Regions from separate parts of the Streptomyces sp. NPDC030814 genome, predicted to be linked through region 1. Evidence: predicted binding sites of a transcription regulator. Region 1 holds the regulator's gene; the other holds the start of a gene.

What was found. The regulator HspR, encoded in region 1, represses chaperone genes until heat shock. The targets are predictions, from matches to a motif close to TTGAGNNNNNNNNNCTCAA.
Region 2: dnaK (molecular chaperone DnaK) is a predicted target of HspR. The motif match lies at 4,272-4,290, and genes of this name have one in related genera.

Annotation. Positions count from the first base shown of each region.
Region 1 is NZ_JBVIDX010000006.1:395,899-403,467, forward strand. It holds gene ACZ43N_RS16610 (ABC transporter ATP-binding protein) at 1-1,512, shown strand, start outside; gene ACZ43N_RS16615 (hypothetical protein) at 1,581-2,231, shown strand; gene ACZ43N_RS16620 (helix-turn-helix domain-containing protein) at 2,361-2,606, opposite strand; gene ACZ43N_RS16625 (helix-turn-helix transcriptional regulator) at 3,029-4,063, shown strand; gene ACZ43N_RS16630 (hypothetical protein) at 4,073-4,363, opposite strand; gene ACZ43N_RS16635 (hypothetical protein) at 4,386-4,529, opposite strand; gene ACZ43N_RS16640 (heat shock protein transcriptional repressor HspR) at 4,651-5,109, opposite strand; gene dnaJ (molecular chaperone DnaJ) at 5,117-6,295, opposite strand; gene grpE (nucleotide exchange factor GrpE) at 6,338-7,015, opposite strand; gene dnaK (molecular chaperone DnaK) at 7,012-7,569, opposite strand, start outside.
Region 2 is NZ_JBVIDX010000002.1:20,484-28,052, reverse strand. It holds gene ACZ43N_RS03660 (helix-turn-helix domain-containing protein) at 1-240, shown strand, start outside; gene ACZ43N_RS03655 (hypothetical protein) at 248-664, opposite strand; gene ACZ43N_RS03650 (helix-turn-helix domain-containing protein) at 1,052-1,915, shown strand; gene ACZ43N_RS03645 (hypothetical protein) at 2,053-2,202, opposite strand; gene dnaK (molecular chaperone DnaK) at 2,292-4,163, opposite strand; gene ACZ43N_RS03635 (hypothetical protein) at 4,353-4,727, opposite strand; gene ACZ43N_RS03630 (hypothetical protein) at 4,781-5,203, opposite strand; gene ACZ43N_RS03625 (OsmC family protein) at 5,306-5,734, opposite strand; gene ACZ43N_RS03620 (vWA domain-containing protein) at 5,909-7,569, opposite strand, start outside.

The sequences.
Region 1 (7,569 bases):
TGGACCCAGGCGCTGGTGAGCGAGCGCACGGCGGAGAAGGTCGTGCTGCATGTGCGCCGAGGACTGATCCACCGTCTGATCCGGCTGCGGACAGCCGAGTTGGACAGGACGGAGCCGGGCGGCCTCACCACCCGGGTGACCTCCGACAGCACGCTCGTGCAGCACGCGGCGACCAGTGGTGTGATCCAGCTGCTCGACGGCGGTATCCATCTGGTCGCCACCATCGTCCTGATGGGCATGACCAGCCTGCCGCTGCTCGGCATCACCTCCGGTGTGCTGCTGGTGGTCGGTGTCGCGATGGGCGTGGTGATGCCGAGGATCCGCCGGGTGACCACGCGCGCGCAGACCTCGGTCGGCGAGATCGGCGCCGCCCTCGACCGCGCGCTCGGCGCCGCCCGCACCGTGAAGGCCAACGGCGGCGAGGCGACGGAGACCGCGCGGGCCGTGGCCGCCGCCGAGGACGCCTACCGGGCCGGTCTGACCGGCGCCCGCTACCACGCGACGATCGCGGTGCTGTCCGCGCTGGTCGTCCAGGCCTCGTTCCTCGCGGTCATCGGCTTCGGCGGCGCCCTGGTCGCCACCGGCGCCCTCGACCTGGCCGCGCTGATCGCCTTCCTGCTCTACCTGTTCAACCTGGGCGGCCCGGTGCTGTCCCTGGTCGGCGGCACGACCTCGCTCCAGCAGGGCCTCGGCGCGCTCACCCGCATCGAGGAGGTCGAGCGGATGGAGATCGAGACGGACGTGGACGAGACCCCGGCCCGCCCGGTCGGCCCGCCGCCGCGAGTGACCCTGGAGAACGTCACGTTCGCCTACCCGGGCCGCGCCACCACCCTCGACGGAGTCGGCCTGGTCGCCCCGGCCGGCGGTGTCACCGCCCTCGTCGGGCCCTCCGGCAGCGGCAAGACGACCGTCTTCTCGCTCCTCCAGCGGTTCTACGAGCCGGACGCCGGGCGCGTCCTCCTCGACGGCACGGACATCGCGACCCTCAGCCGCGCCGAGGTGCGCCGCCGGATCGCGTACGTGGAGCAGGACACCCCGATGCTCGCCGGCACCCTCCGCGAGAACCTCCTGTACGCCGCCCCCGACGCCGACGAGGAGGAGGTCGCCCGCGTGCTGCGGGACACCCTGCTCGACTCGCTCGTGGCCCGGCTGCCGGAGGGCCTCGACACCCAGGTCGGCGCCCGCGGTCTCGCGCTGTCCGGCGGGGAACGCCAGCGCCTCGCCATCGCCCGCGCACTGCTGCGCCGCCCCCAGGTGCTGCTGCTCGACGAGGCGACCGCCCACCTCGACGGTCTCAGCGAGACGGCGCTGCGGCACACCGTGGAGCGGGCCGCCGAGCACTGCACGGTGCTGCTGATCGCCCACCGGCTGTCCACGGTGACCTCCGCCGACCACATGGTGCTGCTCGCCGGCGGGCGGGTGCGCGACCATGGCCGGCACGGGGAACTCCTGGGCAGGGACGAGCTGTACCGGGATCTCGCCGCCACCCAGCTGACCGCCACGGGAGCGTGAGAACCCCGCGCTCCGTCCTACCTGACGTACTGACCGCCGTCAGACCCCCACAGTGAAGGAACACCGCAATGCCGAAGGACCCGGCCCCCACGACCTCGCTCGCCAAGAAGACCGACGAGGACGCGTACGACCCCCACGAGGACCACGCGTACGACGACTACGACGACCACGACGACGCGGACGCGTACGAGGAGAGCGGGCCCAGGCCCGTGGCCGAGCACGTCATCGAGGACGACCGGTTCGGCGCGCTCACCGTCCGGCTGGACGCCGAGCGGGGCGAGGTCACGGTGACGGGCGAGCGGGTGCCGAAGGTCGAACTGTGGCGGGCCGAGGGGACGGAGGGCGAGGACCACATACCGGTCGGCACCCGTGACGGTGCGCGGCTCACCCTGACCGTCGACGGCGAGGAGGCGGTGATCGACCCCGCCAAGGGCCGGCTGACCCGGCGCTCGTACCGCGTCGACGTGCGGTACGCGGAGCGCTCCTGGCGGCTGGTGCCCGACTCCATCCCGGGCAGCCGGCTGGTGCGGGCCGGGGCGTACCTCGGGGACTTCTCCTCCGACGGCGACGGGAAGGTCCTGGTGGAGTGGCGCGAGGACGCCGAGCCGGAGGCGCTGGACGCGGCCCTCGGCTACGCGCTGGCCGCCGCGTTCGGCACGGGGGCCCAGCCCCTGTGGATGACGGCGATCGAGATGGTCGGCGACCTGCTGCCCGGCTGACGCCACGAGGGCTGTCCCGTGATTCCCGGTGGGCGCGCGTATGACGGGACAGCCCCTGGACACACGACGCAGAGGGCCCTGCCGGTACTCCCCAGTACCGGCAGGGCCTCATGACGTCCCCCGCGGAGGTCAGCCGCAGGTTCCCCTGATGTCGTCCGCGTACAGGTGCGAGACGATCGCCGCCTCGAACCGGGACTTGAGGTCGAGCTTGCGCACGATGCTGGCGGTGTGGGCCCGCACCGTGCGCTCCGCGATGCCCAGACGGCGGGCGAGCCAGCGGTTCTGCTCGCCCGTCGCGAGCAGCAGCAGGACCTCCCGTTCGCGGTCGGTCAGCGCGGAGAAGTCGAGCGCGTCCTCCTGTACGACAACAGCCATGTGTGTCCCCCTGGTTGTGTTCGGTCGTGTCGGCTTCCCTCGGCTCGTGGCCGGGGAATCCGTGCGCATCCATCGGTTCGTGTCCGACGTGCATCGGTTCCTGTCCGACGGGTTCCAGCCTGCCAAGCGCTTTCGGCCAGATCCCGTGCCGCGGGGCGCAGCTTGCTGCACCGGCGCGGCACCATGCTGCGAGCGAAACTTTCGGCCAACGCCGTTCGTTCGTGTCCTGGCCCGGGCTCGTCCGTCACACGTTCGCCACACCTTCCACGGTGTGCCGCCGTGACCGGGCGAAGCCTTGACCAACGCATTACTCTGAGTCCCGATCATTTCGGTGGATTCCGTATCGCCGTGGCCCCGACCAGCCACACCCGCGCGATACCGGCCACCGGCCCGGGCCGTACGGGAAGAACACGGGGGGAAGGATGAACAATGCGGGCAGCATGGGCCTGCTGGGGCTCACCGCGATGGAGGAGCGCGTCTACCGGCACTTCCTGAGGAACCCGGGGACCACGACGGAGGACATCCACCTCCTGCTCCACGCGTCGCAGGGCGACGTCGAGGCGGTGCTGCGGCGGCTGACGGAACTGGGCCTGCTCCGCCGCACGGAAGGGGCGGCTCAGGACCCGGCCGCCGCCGAGAGCGGGACCGCAGGCACCCTGACCGCGGCGGACCCCGAGGTGGCCGTCGGTCTGCTCACCGACCGACGGCTGAGCGAGCTGCACCACGAGTTGCAGCAGGTGACCCGGCCTCGTCACCTCGTCGCCGAACTCCGCGCCGAGCAGGGCGCCCACACCCAGGCCGGCGGCGGCGTGGAGCGGATGACGAACCTCGCGCAGATCCGCGACCGGATCGACGACCTGGCGTTCTTCGCCCGCAAGGAGATCCTCTCCGTCGAGCCCTACCGGGCGCTCACCCGGGAGAACATCGCCCACGCGCGGCCGCTGGACAGCCGCTGTCTGCGCCGGGGGGTCCACATCCGCAGCGTGGTCCTCAAGGACGCCCTGGCGGATCCGGCGACCGCCGCCTATCTGCGCGAACTGAACGCGCAGGGCGCGCGGATCAGGGTCGCCGCCGACATCGCCGAGCGGGTCCTCGTCTACGACCGGCACACCGCGCTGGTCCCGGCGGACCCCTCGGACACCTCGCGGGGCGCGCTGGTCGCACAGGAACCAGGTCTGGTGGCCAGCATCCTGGCCCTCTTCGAGAAGATCTGGGACCAGGCCACGGACCTCACCGATCTGCTCGGCGCCCCGGAACCCGACACCGAGACCCTGAGCCCGATGGAGCTGGAGGTCCTGAAGTCGATGTGCCGGGTCACCAAGGACGAGATCGGAGCCCGCGAACTCGGTGTCTCCCTGCGCACCTACCGCCGGCACGTCGCCGACGTCCTGCGCACCCTGAACGCCAGCAACCGTCCGCACGCGGCCCTGCTGGCCAGGGAGCGGGGCTGGATCTGACCCCGCCGGTCAGGGCGCCCCGGCGGCCCGCCAGCTGTGCAGGGCCGGGTCGTCGAGGGCCTCGGTCAGCCAGTCCCGTACGGCGTGGGCCGGCGAACCGGACGGGGGCCGGATCCGAAGGTGGATCCGGCCCCCGTCCTCGTCGAGTCGCCAGGCGTGTTCCCAGCCCCCGGGCAGTTTGCCGAGGACCCTGATCACGGCCGTCGCCGCCGGTGCGTCACCGGGCGCCCTGCGGACCAGCACCAGTTCCCGGAACTCCCCGTCCCGGAACGTCCCGTCCTGGAACTCCACGGTCGTCATCCCGTCCGTTCGTCCCGCCGGCTCACTGCCAGCCGTTGACGGACAGCGCGACCGACGGCCCCGACTTGGCGGCCACCGTCACTCCCAGCGGCAGCGCCATGACGAGCGCGAGCGCCGACAGTGTCCTGATGATGCGTGTGTTCCCCGTGTTCCCCGTGTTCTTCATGACCACGACTCTGCCAGCGGGCACACCCCGTCTGAAGGCTCCGCGATGTCAGGATGCTGCACCGGGCAGGACACTTGCTGCCAGGCACTTTGCTGCCAGGTCCCGGCTCACGGACGGCTTCTCAGTCCGAGGTCTGCTGCCGCTTGGGCCGCCACACCACCAGCGCGCTCGTCCGCTGCGCCTCCTGGTAGGGCACCAGGTCACGCCGGTACGAGGCGTGCACCGCGGCCTCGCGCTGCTGCATCGCCGCGGCGGCACCGTCGAGCGCGGTCTCCAGCTCGACGACCCTCGCCTGGAGGGCCGCGACCTGGTTCTCCAGCTCGATGATGCGCTTGATGCCGGCCAGGTTGATGCCCTCGTCCTGTGACAACTGCTGGACCGTACGCAGCAGTTCGATGTCGCGGGCCGAGTAGCGCCGACCGCGCCCGGCGGTGCGGTCGGGCGAGACCAGGCCGAGGCGGTCGTACTGGCGCAGGGTCTGCGGGTGCAGACCGGATAGCTGGGCGGCCACCGAGATGACGTACACCGGTGTCTCTTCCGTCAGCTCATAGGGGTTTCGACGGCGGCCGGATGTGTCCATGGTGTGGTCATGCTCCCTTCGCGGCCTGGAACAGCTCCGCCCGCGGGTCCTCGCCCGCGGTCGCCTCGCGATACGCCTCCAGGGCGTCACGAGCCTTCCCCGAAAGGTCCTTCGGGACACTCACCTCGACCGTGATCAGCAGGTCCCCGCGGGTGCCGTCCTTACGGACCGCTCCCTTGCCACGGGCCCGCATCGTACGGCCGTTGGGGGTGCCCGGGGGCAGTTTCAGGGTGACCGGCGGTCCGCCCAGGGTCGGAACCCTGACCTCCCCGCCGAGCGCCGCCTCCGGGTAGGTCACCGGCACGGTCACCGTGAGGTTGTCGTCCTTGCGCCCGAACACCGGGTGCGCGTCGACGTGCACGACCACGTACAGGTCGCCCGCCGGACCGCCCCGCTCGCCGGGCGCGCCCTTGCCGCGCAGCCGGATCCGCTGCCCGTCGGCGACCCCTGCCGGGATGCGGACCTGCATGGTGCGGGACGACTTGGCCCGGCCGGAGCCCTTGCAGATGTCGCAGGGGTTCTCGGCGATCAGGCCCCGGCCCTTGCAGTCCGGGCAGGGGTCCGTCAGGGAGAAACCGCCGCCGGAGCCCCGCGCGACCTGGCCGGTACCGACGCACGTCGGGCACACCCGGGGGGTGCCGTCGGCGTCGCCGGTGCCCGAACACGCCTTGCACGGGGACTGCGAGGACATCCGCAGCGGCACGGTCGCGCCCTCGATGGCCTCGGTGAAGCTCAGCGTGACCTCGGACTCGATGTCCTGGCCGCGCCGGGGCTGCACCCGCGTGGTGCCGGAGCTGCCCCGGTTGAACAGGCCCCCGAAGACATCACCGAGCCCGCCGCCGAAGCCGCCCGCTCCCTGTCCGCCCTGGGCACCGCCTCCGAAGAGGTCGCCCAGGTCGAAGTTGAACGTGCCGCCGCCGGCGCCGGGGCCCGGACGGAAGCCGCCGTTGCCGAAGAGCGCGCGGGCGTCGTCGTACTCCTTGCGCTTCTTGGGGTCGCCGAGGACGTCGTTCGCCTCGGAGATCTCCTTGAACCGCTCCTCGGCCCTGGCGTTGCCCTTGTTGGCGTCCGGGTGGAACTCGCGGGCGAGCTTCCGGTACGCCTTCTTGATCTCGGCCTCGGTGGCGTCCTTGGGGACGCCGAGGACCTTGTAGTAGTCCTTCTCGATGAAGTCCTTGGTGCTCATCCCCGACGTCCCTCCTTCCCCTCGTTCTTCGCGTCGTCGCCGTCAGCCCTCGTCCGGGCCACCGCTCTCCTTGTCGTCGGCCGTCTCCGCGGACTCGGAGTCCGCCTTGACTGTCTGCGCCCCCGGCTGGGGTTCGGCCACGGCCACCCGCGCGGGGCGGATGGTCCGTTCGCCGATGCGATACCCCGGCTGGAGAATCGCCACGCACGTCGTCTCGGTGACGTCCGGCGCGTAGCTGTGCATCAGGGCCTCGTGGATCGTCGGGTCGAAGGGCTCGCCCTCCTTGCCGAACTGCTGGAGGCCCATCTTCGCCGCGACGGTCTCCAGCGACTCCGCGACGGACTTGAATCCGCCGACGAGTTCGCCGTGTTCCCGCGCGCGGCCGATGTCGTCGAGCACGGGCAGGAGCTCGGTCAGGAGGTTCGCCACGGCGATCTCCTTGACCGTGATCCGGTCCCGCTCGACCCGCCGACGGTAGTTCTGGTACTCGGCCTGGAGCCGCTGGAGGTCCGCCGTGCGCTCACCGAGCGCCGTACGCACCTGGTCCAGCTGGGCCGTCAGGCCGGCCACCTGGGCCGTCGCTGCCGTGTCCCCGGCCGGGGCCGCCCCCTCCTGGGGGGCGGCCTTCGGCTCGGCGTCCTCGGAGCCGGAGGGGACGTCGGGCTGCTGCGGCTGACCTTGCGGCTGCTGCTCGTCGAAGCCCGGGGTCTCCTCCGTCACGCGGCACCGTCCTTCCGGTCCTCGTCGACGATCTCGGCGTCGACGACGTCGTCGTCGGCCTTGGCGCCGGCGGCGGCACCCTCGGGGCCGCCCGCGGCCTGCGCGGCCTGCGCGTCGGCGTACAGGGCCTGGCCGAGCTTCTGCGAGACGGCGGCGACCTTCTCGGTGGCCGTGCGGATCTCGGCGGTGTCCTCGCCCTTGAGGGCTTCCTTCAGCTCGCCGACGGCGGCCTCGACCTCGGTCTTGATCTCGCCGGGGACCTTGTCCTCGTTGTCCTTGAGGAACTTCTCGGTCTGGTAGACGAGCTGCTCGCCCTGGTTGCGGGTCTCGGCGGCCTCGCGACGCTTCTGGTCCTCCTCCGCGTACTGCTCGGCCTCCTGGCGCATCCGGTCGACCTCGTCCTTCGGCAGCGAGGAGCCGCCGGTGACGGTCATCTTCTGCTCCTTGCCCGTGCCCAGGTCCTTGGCGGTCACGTGCATGATGCCGTTGGCGTCGATGTCGAAGGACACCTCGATCTGCGGGACACCGCGGGGCGCCGGCGGCAGACCGGTCAG
Region 2 (7,569 bases), on a different contig from region 1:
TACGAGGAGGTCGCGGCGTATCCGCTGCCGCCCGGCACGTCCGACGAGGAGCCCGGGGAGGAGCTGGGTGTGTCGTTCGCCCTGCCGATGCGGATCGAGCACGCGGGCCGGGTGCTGTCCTTCATCTCGTCGATCTCCACGTTCAACACGCCCATGGACGTGACCGTGGCCGAACTGGCCATCGAGACGTTCCTGCCGGCCGACCCGGCGACGGTCACGTACCTGCAGTCGCTGAGGTGACAGCCGGTCAGTCACCGGTCGTCCGCAGGGCGGTGTACTGCGCCGCCGCGAACCCGGCCACCGTCAGCGCCTGGAGCACCGTCCACACCGCGCCCGCCGTGCTGGGCGTGAGCCACAGGGCGAGGGCGACGAGGCTGAGGAGGGCCCAGGCGAGATTGGCCTCGATGACCGCGCGCACGGGCCACACCGGCGGACGCCCGCGCGCGGCGAGCAGGCCCACGGCCGCCGCGTACACCGTGAGGAACACGCCGAGTGCGACGAGGAGCCCGGAGCCGACGCCGAGGAGCCGGCCGAGCGGGCCGGCGGCGGTGAGGTACGCGAGCCCGTTCACCCCGGTCACGACGGCGTCCACGGCCAGGAAGCGGCGCAGCATGGTCCGGGGGTCGGTGGTTCGGGCGAGAGCGGCGAGCTGGGTCGCGGACATGGGGTGTCACCCTCCGTCGAGGCGAAGTCGGTCAGATGGGGGGCGGCCGTGCGGGCCGCCGGAGCCGGGCCCCGGGCCGGAGTGCGCCGGCCCGGAACCCGATGGCCTCACCTTGCCGCGCGGGGGTTGCCCCGGTCGATTACCCCGGAGGTCATGAACGGAGCAGGGCCGGGTCCACTGGGAGTCCATGACGGTTGTCACGCTGTGGGACCGTTGTTCACTCTTCGGAATCGTCCTTTACTCTTTGGGGTCGTCGTGGCGCGTTCCGCCACGGCGACGCCGTGGTCGAACGGGGACCGGGGACTCCCCCGTTCCGGTCGGCCTCATGAGATGTGCATCGGAACATGACAGACTGGACGCGTACTTCGGCGCGTGGGGAGGCGTGGCGTGAGTGAGCGGCGGCCCGCGCCCACCGTCGGTCAGGTGGTGCTCGGCAGACGGCTCCAGGAACTGCGCGAGGCCGCCGGTCTCAAGCGCGAGGAGGCCGCGCGCGTGCTGAGGGTCGCCCCGGCGACCGTACGGCGCATGGAGACCGCGGACGTCGCGCTGAAGATCCCGTACGTACAGGTCCTGCTCACCACGTACGGCGTCGCCGAGGCAGACGTCGCCTCGTTCGTGAAACTCGCCGAGGAGGCGAACAAGCCCGGCTGGTGGCAGCGGTTCCACGATGTGCTGCCCGACTGGTTCAGCCTGTACGTGAGCCTGGAGGGCGCGGCGCATCTGATCCGGCAGTACGAGCCGCACTTCGTGCCCGGCATGCTCCAGACCGAGGAGTACGCCCGGGCCGTGATGGAGGCCGGAACCCTCGGCCAGACCGGCCCCGAGACCATCGAGCGGCATGTGTCGCTGCGCATGGCCCGGCAGAAGCTCCTCACCCGGGAGAGCCCTCCGCACCTGTGGGTGATCATGGACGAGACGGCGCTCAGACGGCCGGTGAGCATCCGCTCCCAGGTCATGCGCGACCAGATCGACCGGCTGCTGGAGGCCACCGAGAAGGACCACGTCATCCTCCAGGTCGCCGAGTTCGCCGCCGGCCCCCACCCGGGCACCTACGCCCCGTTCTCCCTCTTCCGCTTCGCGGAGCCCGAGCTCCCCGACATGGTCTACACGGAGTACCTCACCGGCGCGCTCTACCTCGACTCCCGGCGCGAGGTCGCCCTCCACCTGGAGGTCCTCGACCACATGGCCGCACACGCGGCCTCGGCGGAACGCACCCGTGAGATCCTGCGGCGGTACCGCGACAGGTACTGAGCCTGCCGGCGATCGATCCGGGCCCGTCATGCGGTCGACCGAGTGCCCTGCGTGCGACCGTCCCACCGACGACGGCCGTCGGGTCGTGTCCGGGAAGGTCTGCCGCGAGCCGGTGAACCCCTCCGAGGGCGTGCGTGTCAGTGGGCGTGCGACGATCCCGGCATGATCGCCGCGGTGGAGTCACTGCCGCCGACCACGGGGCCGCACGCCTCGACCACGTACGCCGACTGGGCCGCCGCCCACGACCCCGCAGCCACCGTGGACGCACGTGAGTCGATCGAGGCCATGCGCACCGAACTCGGCCGTTCCCGGACCGGGCCCGGCCGGTTCGTCGACGCGATGGCGGAGCGGGCACGGCGGTCACCACCGGCTCACCTCACGCCGCGCCCCCCTTCGTGTTCTTCTCGTCGTCGACGATCTCCGCGTCCACGACGCCCTCCTCCTCGGCGGGGCCGGAGGCGGTGCGCGGCTCCTCGGCGGAGGAGCCGGAGGGCCCGGAGGCTGTCGCGTACATCGCCTGGCCCATGCGCTGGCTCACCGTGGCGAGCTTGTCGATGCCTGCCCGGAGTGCGGCCGTGTCCTCGGGGTGGTCGAGGAGCTGCTTCAGCTCGGTCGCGGCGGCCTCGACCTCGCCGCGGATGTCGGCCGGTACCCGCTCCTCGTTGTCCCGGATGAACCGCTCGGTCTGGTAGACGAGTTGCTCCGCCTGGTTGCGGGTCTCCGCGGCCTCCCGGCGCCGCCGGTCCTCCTCCGCGTACTGCTCGGCCTCCCGCATCATCCGGTCGATGTCGTCCTTGGGCAGGGCGGAACCACCGGTCACGGTCATCTTCTGTTCGCGACCGGTGGCCAGGTCCTTCGCCGAGACATGCATGATCCCGTCGGCGTCGATGTCGAACGCCACCTCGATCTGCGGGACCCCGCGCGGCGCCGGGGGAAGGCCCGTGAGGTCGAAGACGCCGAGCTTCTTGTTGTACGCGGCGATCTCCCGCTCCCCCTGGTAGACCTGGATGCCGACCGAGGGCTGGTTGTCGGCGGCCGTGGTGAAGATCTCCGAACGCCGGGTCGGGATCGTGGTGTTGCGCTCGATCAGCTTGGTCATGATGCCGCCCTTGGTCTCGATGCCCAGGGACAGCGGGGTGACGTCGAGCAGCAGGACGTCCTTCACGTCACCGCGGATGACACCCGCCTGGAGCGCCGCTCCCACGGCCACCACCTCGTCGGGGTTCACGCCCTTGTGCGGGTCCTTCCCGGTGAGTTCCTTCACCAGATCGGTCACGGCGGGCATCCGGGTCGAGCCGCCGACGAGGATGACGTGGTCGATGGCGGAGAGCTTCACCCCGGCGTCCTTCACGGCCTGGTGGAACGGCGTCCTGCAGCGGTCGAGCAGATCGGCCGTCAGCTCCTGGAACTGGGCGCGCGTCAGCCGCTCCTCCAGATGCAGCGGCCCCTCGGCGGAGGCGGTGACATACGGGAGGTTGATGGATGTCTCGGAGGAGCTGGAGAGCTCGATCTTGGCCTTCTCGGCGCCTTCCCGGAGCCGTTGGAGCGCCATCTTGTCGTTGCCGAGGTCGATGCCGTGCTGCCCCTTGAACTTCTTGACGAGGTACTCGACGACCCGCTGGTCCCAGTCGTCGCCGCCGAGATGCGTGTCCCCGTTGGTGGCCTTGACCTCGATGACCCCGTCACCGATCTCCAGCAGCGAGACGTCGAAGGTGCCGCCGCCGAGGTCGAAGACGAGGACGGTCTGCTCCTCACCCCGGTCGAGGCCGTACGCGAGGGCCGCGGCCGTGGGCTCGTTGATGATCCGCAGGACCTTGAGCCCGGCGATCTCCCCCGCCTCCTTGGTGGCCTGCCGCTGGGAGTCGTCGAAGTACGCGGGCACGGTGATCACCGCGTCGGTGACGTCGTCGCCGAGATACGCCTCGGCGTCCCGCTTGAGCTTCTGGAGCACTCGCGCGGACAGTTCCTGGGCCCGAAGGCGGGTGCCATCCACGGAGCCGTGCTCGGGGAATCGCCAGCCCCCGTCGCCCATATGGCGTTTGACGGAGCGCGCGGTGCGCTCCACGTTCGTCACGGCCTGCCGCTTGGCGACCTCACCCACGAGGACCTCGCCGTTCTTGGCGAAGGCCACCACGGAGGGGGTGGTCCGCTGGCCCTCCGCGTTGGCGACGACGGTCGGCTCACCGCCCTCCAGCACGGCCACCACAGAGTTCGTCGTCCCCAGATCGATCCCGACCGCACGCCCCATCGCCGTCCCCTTCCCGCAAGGTTCCGCCAAGGTTCCGCCCGTGGCTCCCACCCGGGGGCCCCACATGTGTGGCTCCCACACCCGTGGTTCCTACCACCAGCACAAATCTTGAGTGGGCTCTTGTCAATGGGGCGTAGGGCGGCATGCTCCCGGCGGGGGCACCCGTGGAGGGCGTGCGGTCGGAAGGCCCTAAGCGCGTCTGCGCACGGCGTGCGCCAGGCGCAGGGCCCGGCTCACACCGCCGAAGAGCAGGCGCCAGTACCACCGGTCGACCACCGTGCGCACCGCGTTCGCCGTCACCACGGCGGTGTGCGAGACGGTGTGCTTCACCAGCCTGCTGTCCTTCTCCCGCCGGAAGGTCTCCTCCGGGATCCGGCAGGCGCGGAGGAACCCGTCGACCGTCTCCGGTTCCACCGGCTGCCGGGAGTCGGGGTAGCGCCGCCGGTAGTGCCTGAGGAAGTCGGCCGCGGCCAGGGCGCCGACCGCTTTCTGGTCCGCCTCGGCCTGCTCGGCGACACAGGGCAGCTCCTCCGCCGCGATCAGCCGCTGGATGCCGTGGGCCACCCACATCGACGTCAGCGGCAGGCTCGCGGGCAGCTCCGCCCGGTCGCCCGCCGTCAGGAAGTCCAGTTCGGCGGGCTCCCGGTGGGGCCCAGGGCCGAAAGTGAGGGCGGTCGCGGCTCGTCCAGGTCGCGCAGGAGGCTTCCCAGCGCGCCCTCGTCCAGCCACAGCGACCGCAGTCCGCCCAGGTCACAGCCGCCCACGGTGGCCAGGCCCAGGAAGGCCGCGTTGATCCCGCCCGCGCTCGTGCCGGAGAGCACGTCGACGCCGACGTCGAGCCGCAGCAGGTCGAGCAGTCGCTTGTAGCAGGCGCGCACCAGCCCGGCGGGCGTGTCGGAGGAGTCGGCGCGCGCGGCGGTCATCAGCAGGTTCAGTTCCCGGGCCACGCCGCCCATCCGGACGGCGAGGCTGAGGCCGCCGGTGAAGGCGACGGCGATTCTGAGCTCCGCGTCGAGCCCTGGCTGTGAGTCGTCACTCATGCGCCCAATGTGCTCGTGCCGGGCCGGCGCGCGCATCAGGACGCCGACGGCCGGACCACCGCCCCGACGGGGTGGCTGGTCCGGCCGCCGTGAGCCCGCGGGTCAGGCCAGCTTTGCCGACAGGGTGATCGGCACGGCCTTGAGGGCCTGGCTGACGGGGCAGTTCACCTTGGCGTTCTCGGCCGCCGCGACGAAGCCCGCCTCGTCGAGACCGGGCACCTCGCCCTCGACGGTGATGTGGATGCCGGTGATGCCCTCACCCGGCTGGAACGTCACGTCGGCGGAGGTGACGAGCTTGGTGGGCGGCGTGCCGGCGCCGGCGAGGGCGTGCGAGAACGCCATCGAGAAGCAGCTGGAGTGGGCGGCCGCGATCAGCTCCTCGGGGCTGGTCTTGCCGTTCGCCTCCTGCGTGCGAGCGGCCCACGTCACCGGCTGCTCGGCGATGGCGCCGGACGAGTCGAAGGTGACGACACCGTTGCCCTCGAGCAGGTTGCCTTCCCATACGGTGTGTGCGGAGCGCGTGGTAGCCACGGTTCTTCCTTTCACGTGGGTCCCGTTCCAACGGGGTCGGCCCCATCCGATCACATCGAGCCGCCCCGGACCCAGCCGACGGGGCGGAGGCCCGCCGCGGTCGACCGCTCGTTCGCCCGGCGTAGAGGTCGAGTTCGGCGCCCGCGCCACGTACCGGTCGAGTTCGGTGCCCGCTCACTGCACCCGGAACACCGGTCCGCGGGCGGTGAACGGCAGGCGGGCGCCCTGCGGGATCAGATAGGCGTGCTCGCGTCGTACGCGCAGGGCGTCGCACCAGCCGTCGGTGATGACGAGGAGGGGCGCGCCCGGCGGGAAGTCGTCGGCGCGTTGCAACAGGTCGATGCCGGGCTGGAGTACGGTGCCGCCGCGACCGTGGACGCGGACGCGCCCGGCGATCTCCGTGACCGGGACATAGCCCGCGTCGTGGGGGGCCGTGTCGCAGAAGACGACCCGCGCGGCCGGTACGTCGCGGGCCTCGGCGTAGGAGGCGATGGCGCCGAGGGCCTTGCCGAGCAGGACCCGGTTCATGGAGCCGGAGGTGTCGAGGACGACGCCGAAGGTGCAGCGGGCGACCTCCTCGGGCGGGAAGCAGCGTCCGGCGCGGGGGATGTCGGGGGTGGCGGACTGGCGGCGCGAGGGGCGCGCGTAGCTCCGTACGGGCTCGGGGCGGGGCACGAACTCGTCGAACCAGCGGGCGAGTTGCGCGTCCCACGGCAGGGGCGGATGGGTGAGGGCGCGGATCTCCTCGACCAGGCCGCCCGGAAGGTACCCGCGCTCCTGCTGCTGGTGCAGGTCCAGTCCCCGGCCGAGGCCGCGGCGGTAGAACTCGTCGAGGTCGACGTAGTCGCCGGGGGTGCCGAGCGGTCCGCTCAGGATGTCGCCCGTGCCCTTGCCGCGCAGGGTGGACAGACGGCGCTTGCGGCGCAGGTCGTCGGCGATGCGGTCGTAGACCTCCTCGGCGGACAGATCTTTCAGCTCGGGGTCGTACAGCAGTCCCTCGGGCATGGTGCCGACCTGCATCTCGCGCAGCCAGCCGTTGATGACGTAGTCGGCGGCGATGTTGAACAGGTACGGGTCGCGGGCGCCGCAGCGGTCGCCGTGGCGCAGGGCGGCGTGCAGCATCTCGTGGGCCAGGATGAACCGCCACTCCTCGTCCTCGAAGTCGCGGAGCGGGTTGACGTAGATCTCGCCGGCGTCCGCGTCGACGGCCGCGATGGCGATGTCGTGGGCGTGGGCGATGTCCGCCTTGGCGATGATCTTCATTCCGGAGGCGATGCCGCCGAGCAGCGGGTAGGAGGAGATGAACCAGCTGAGCGCCTCCTCCCAGGGCCGTTTGCGGACCGGCTCGCCGTCCAGGGAGTCACGGCGGCCGCCCGCCATGTCCATCGCGGCGGACATGGTCCCGGCGAGGGCGTGGGCGAACGCGAGCTGCCAGTCCGGGAGCTGTCCCGCCCACTTCGGCCAGGTCAGCAGGATCTGGTCGGGCTCGCTGTCGGCGGTGCCGCAGCGCTCGTACGCCGTGGGCAGTCCGTCGCGGCGCCAGCGTGTGGCGAGCTGCTCCTCGTCGCCGTCCGGATAGGAGGCGGGCAGGTGCTCGGGGGCCTCACCGATGGGGAAGCTGAGCAGGAAGCGGTTGACGACGACGCAGCGGGCGGCGAGGTCGAACCGGTCGGGCTGCTCGCGCTCCCCCGTGGCGGCCGGGACGTGCCCGAAGCCGACGTGGAGAGTGGCGTGGGCGAGGGCCCAGGCCCAGGCGCCGGGCTCGGCGAGCCGGTCGGGGTGGGCGTGCACCTGACCCTCTGAGTCGACGCGGACGAGGCCGTCGCGGGGCGCCA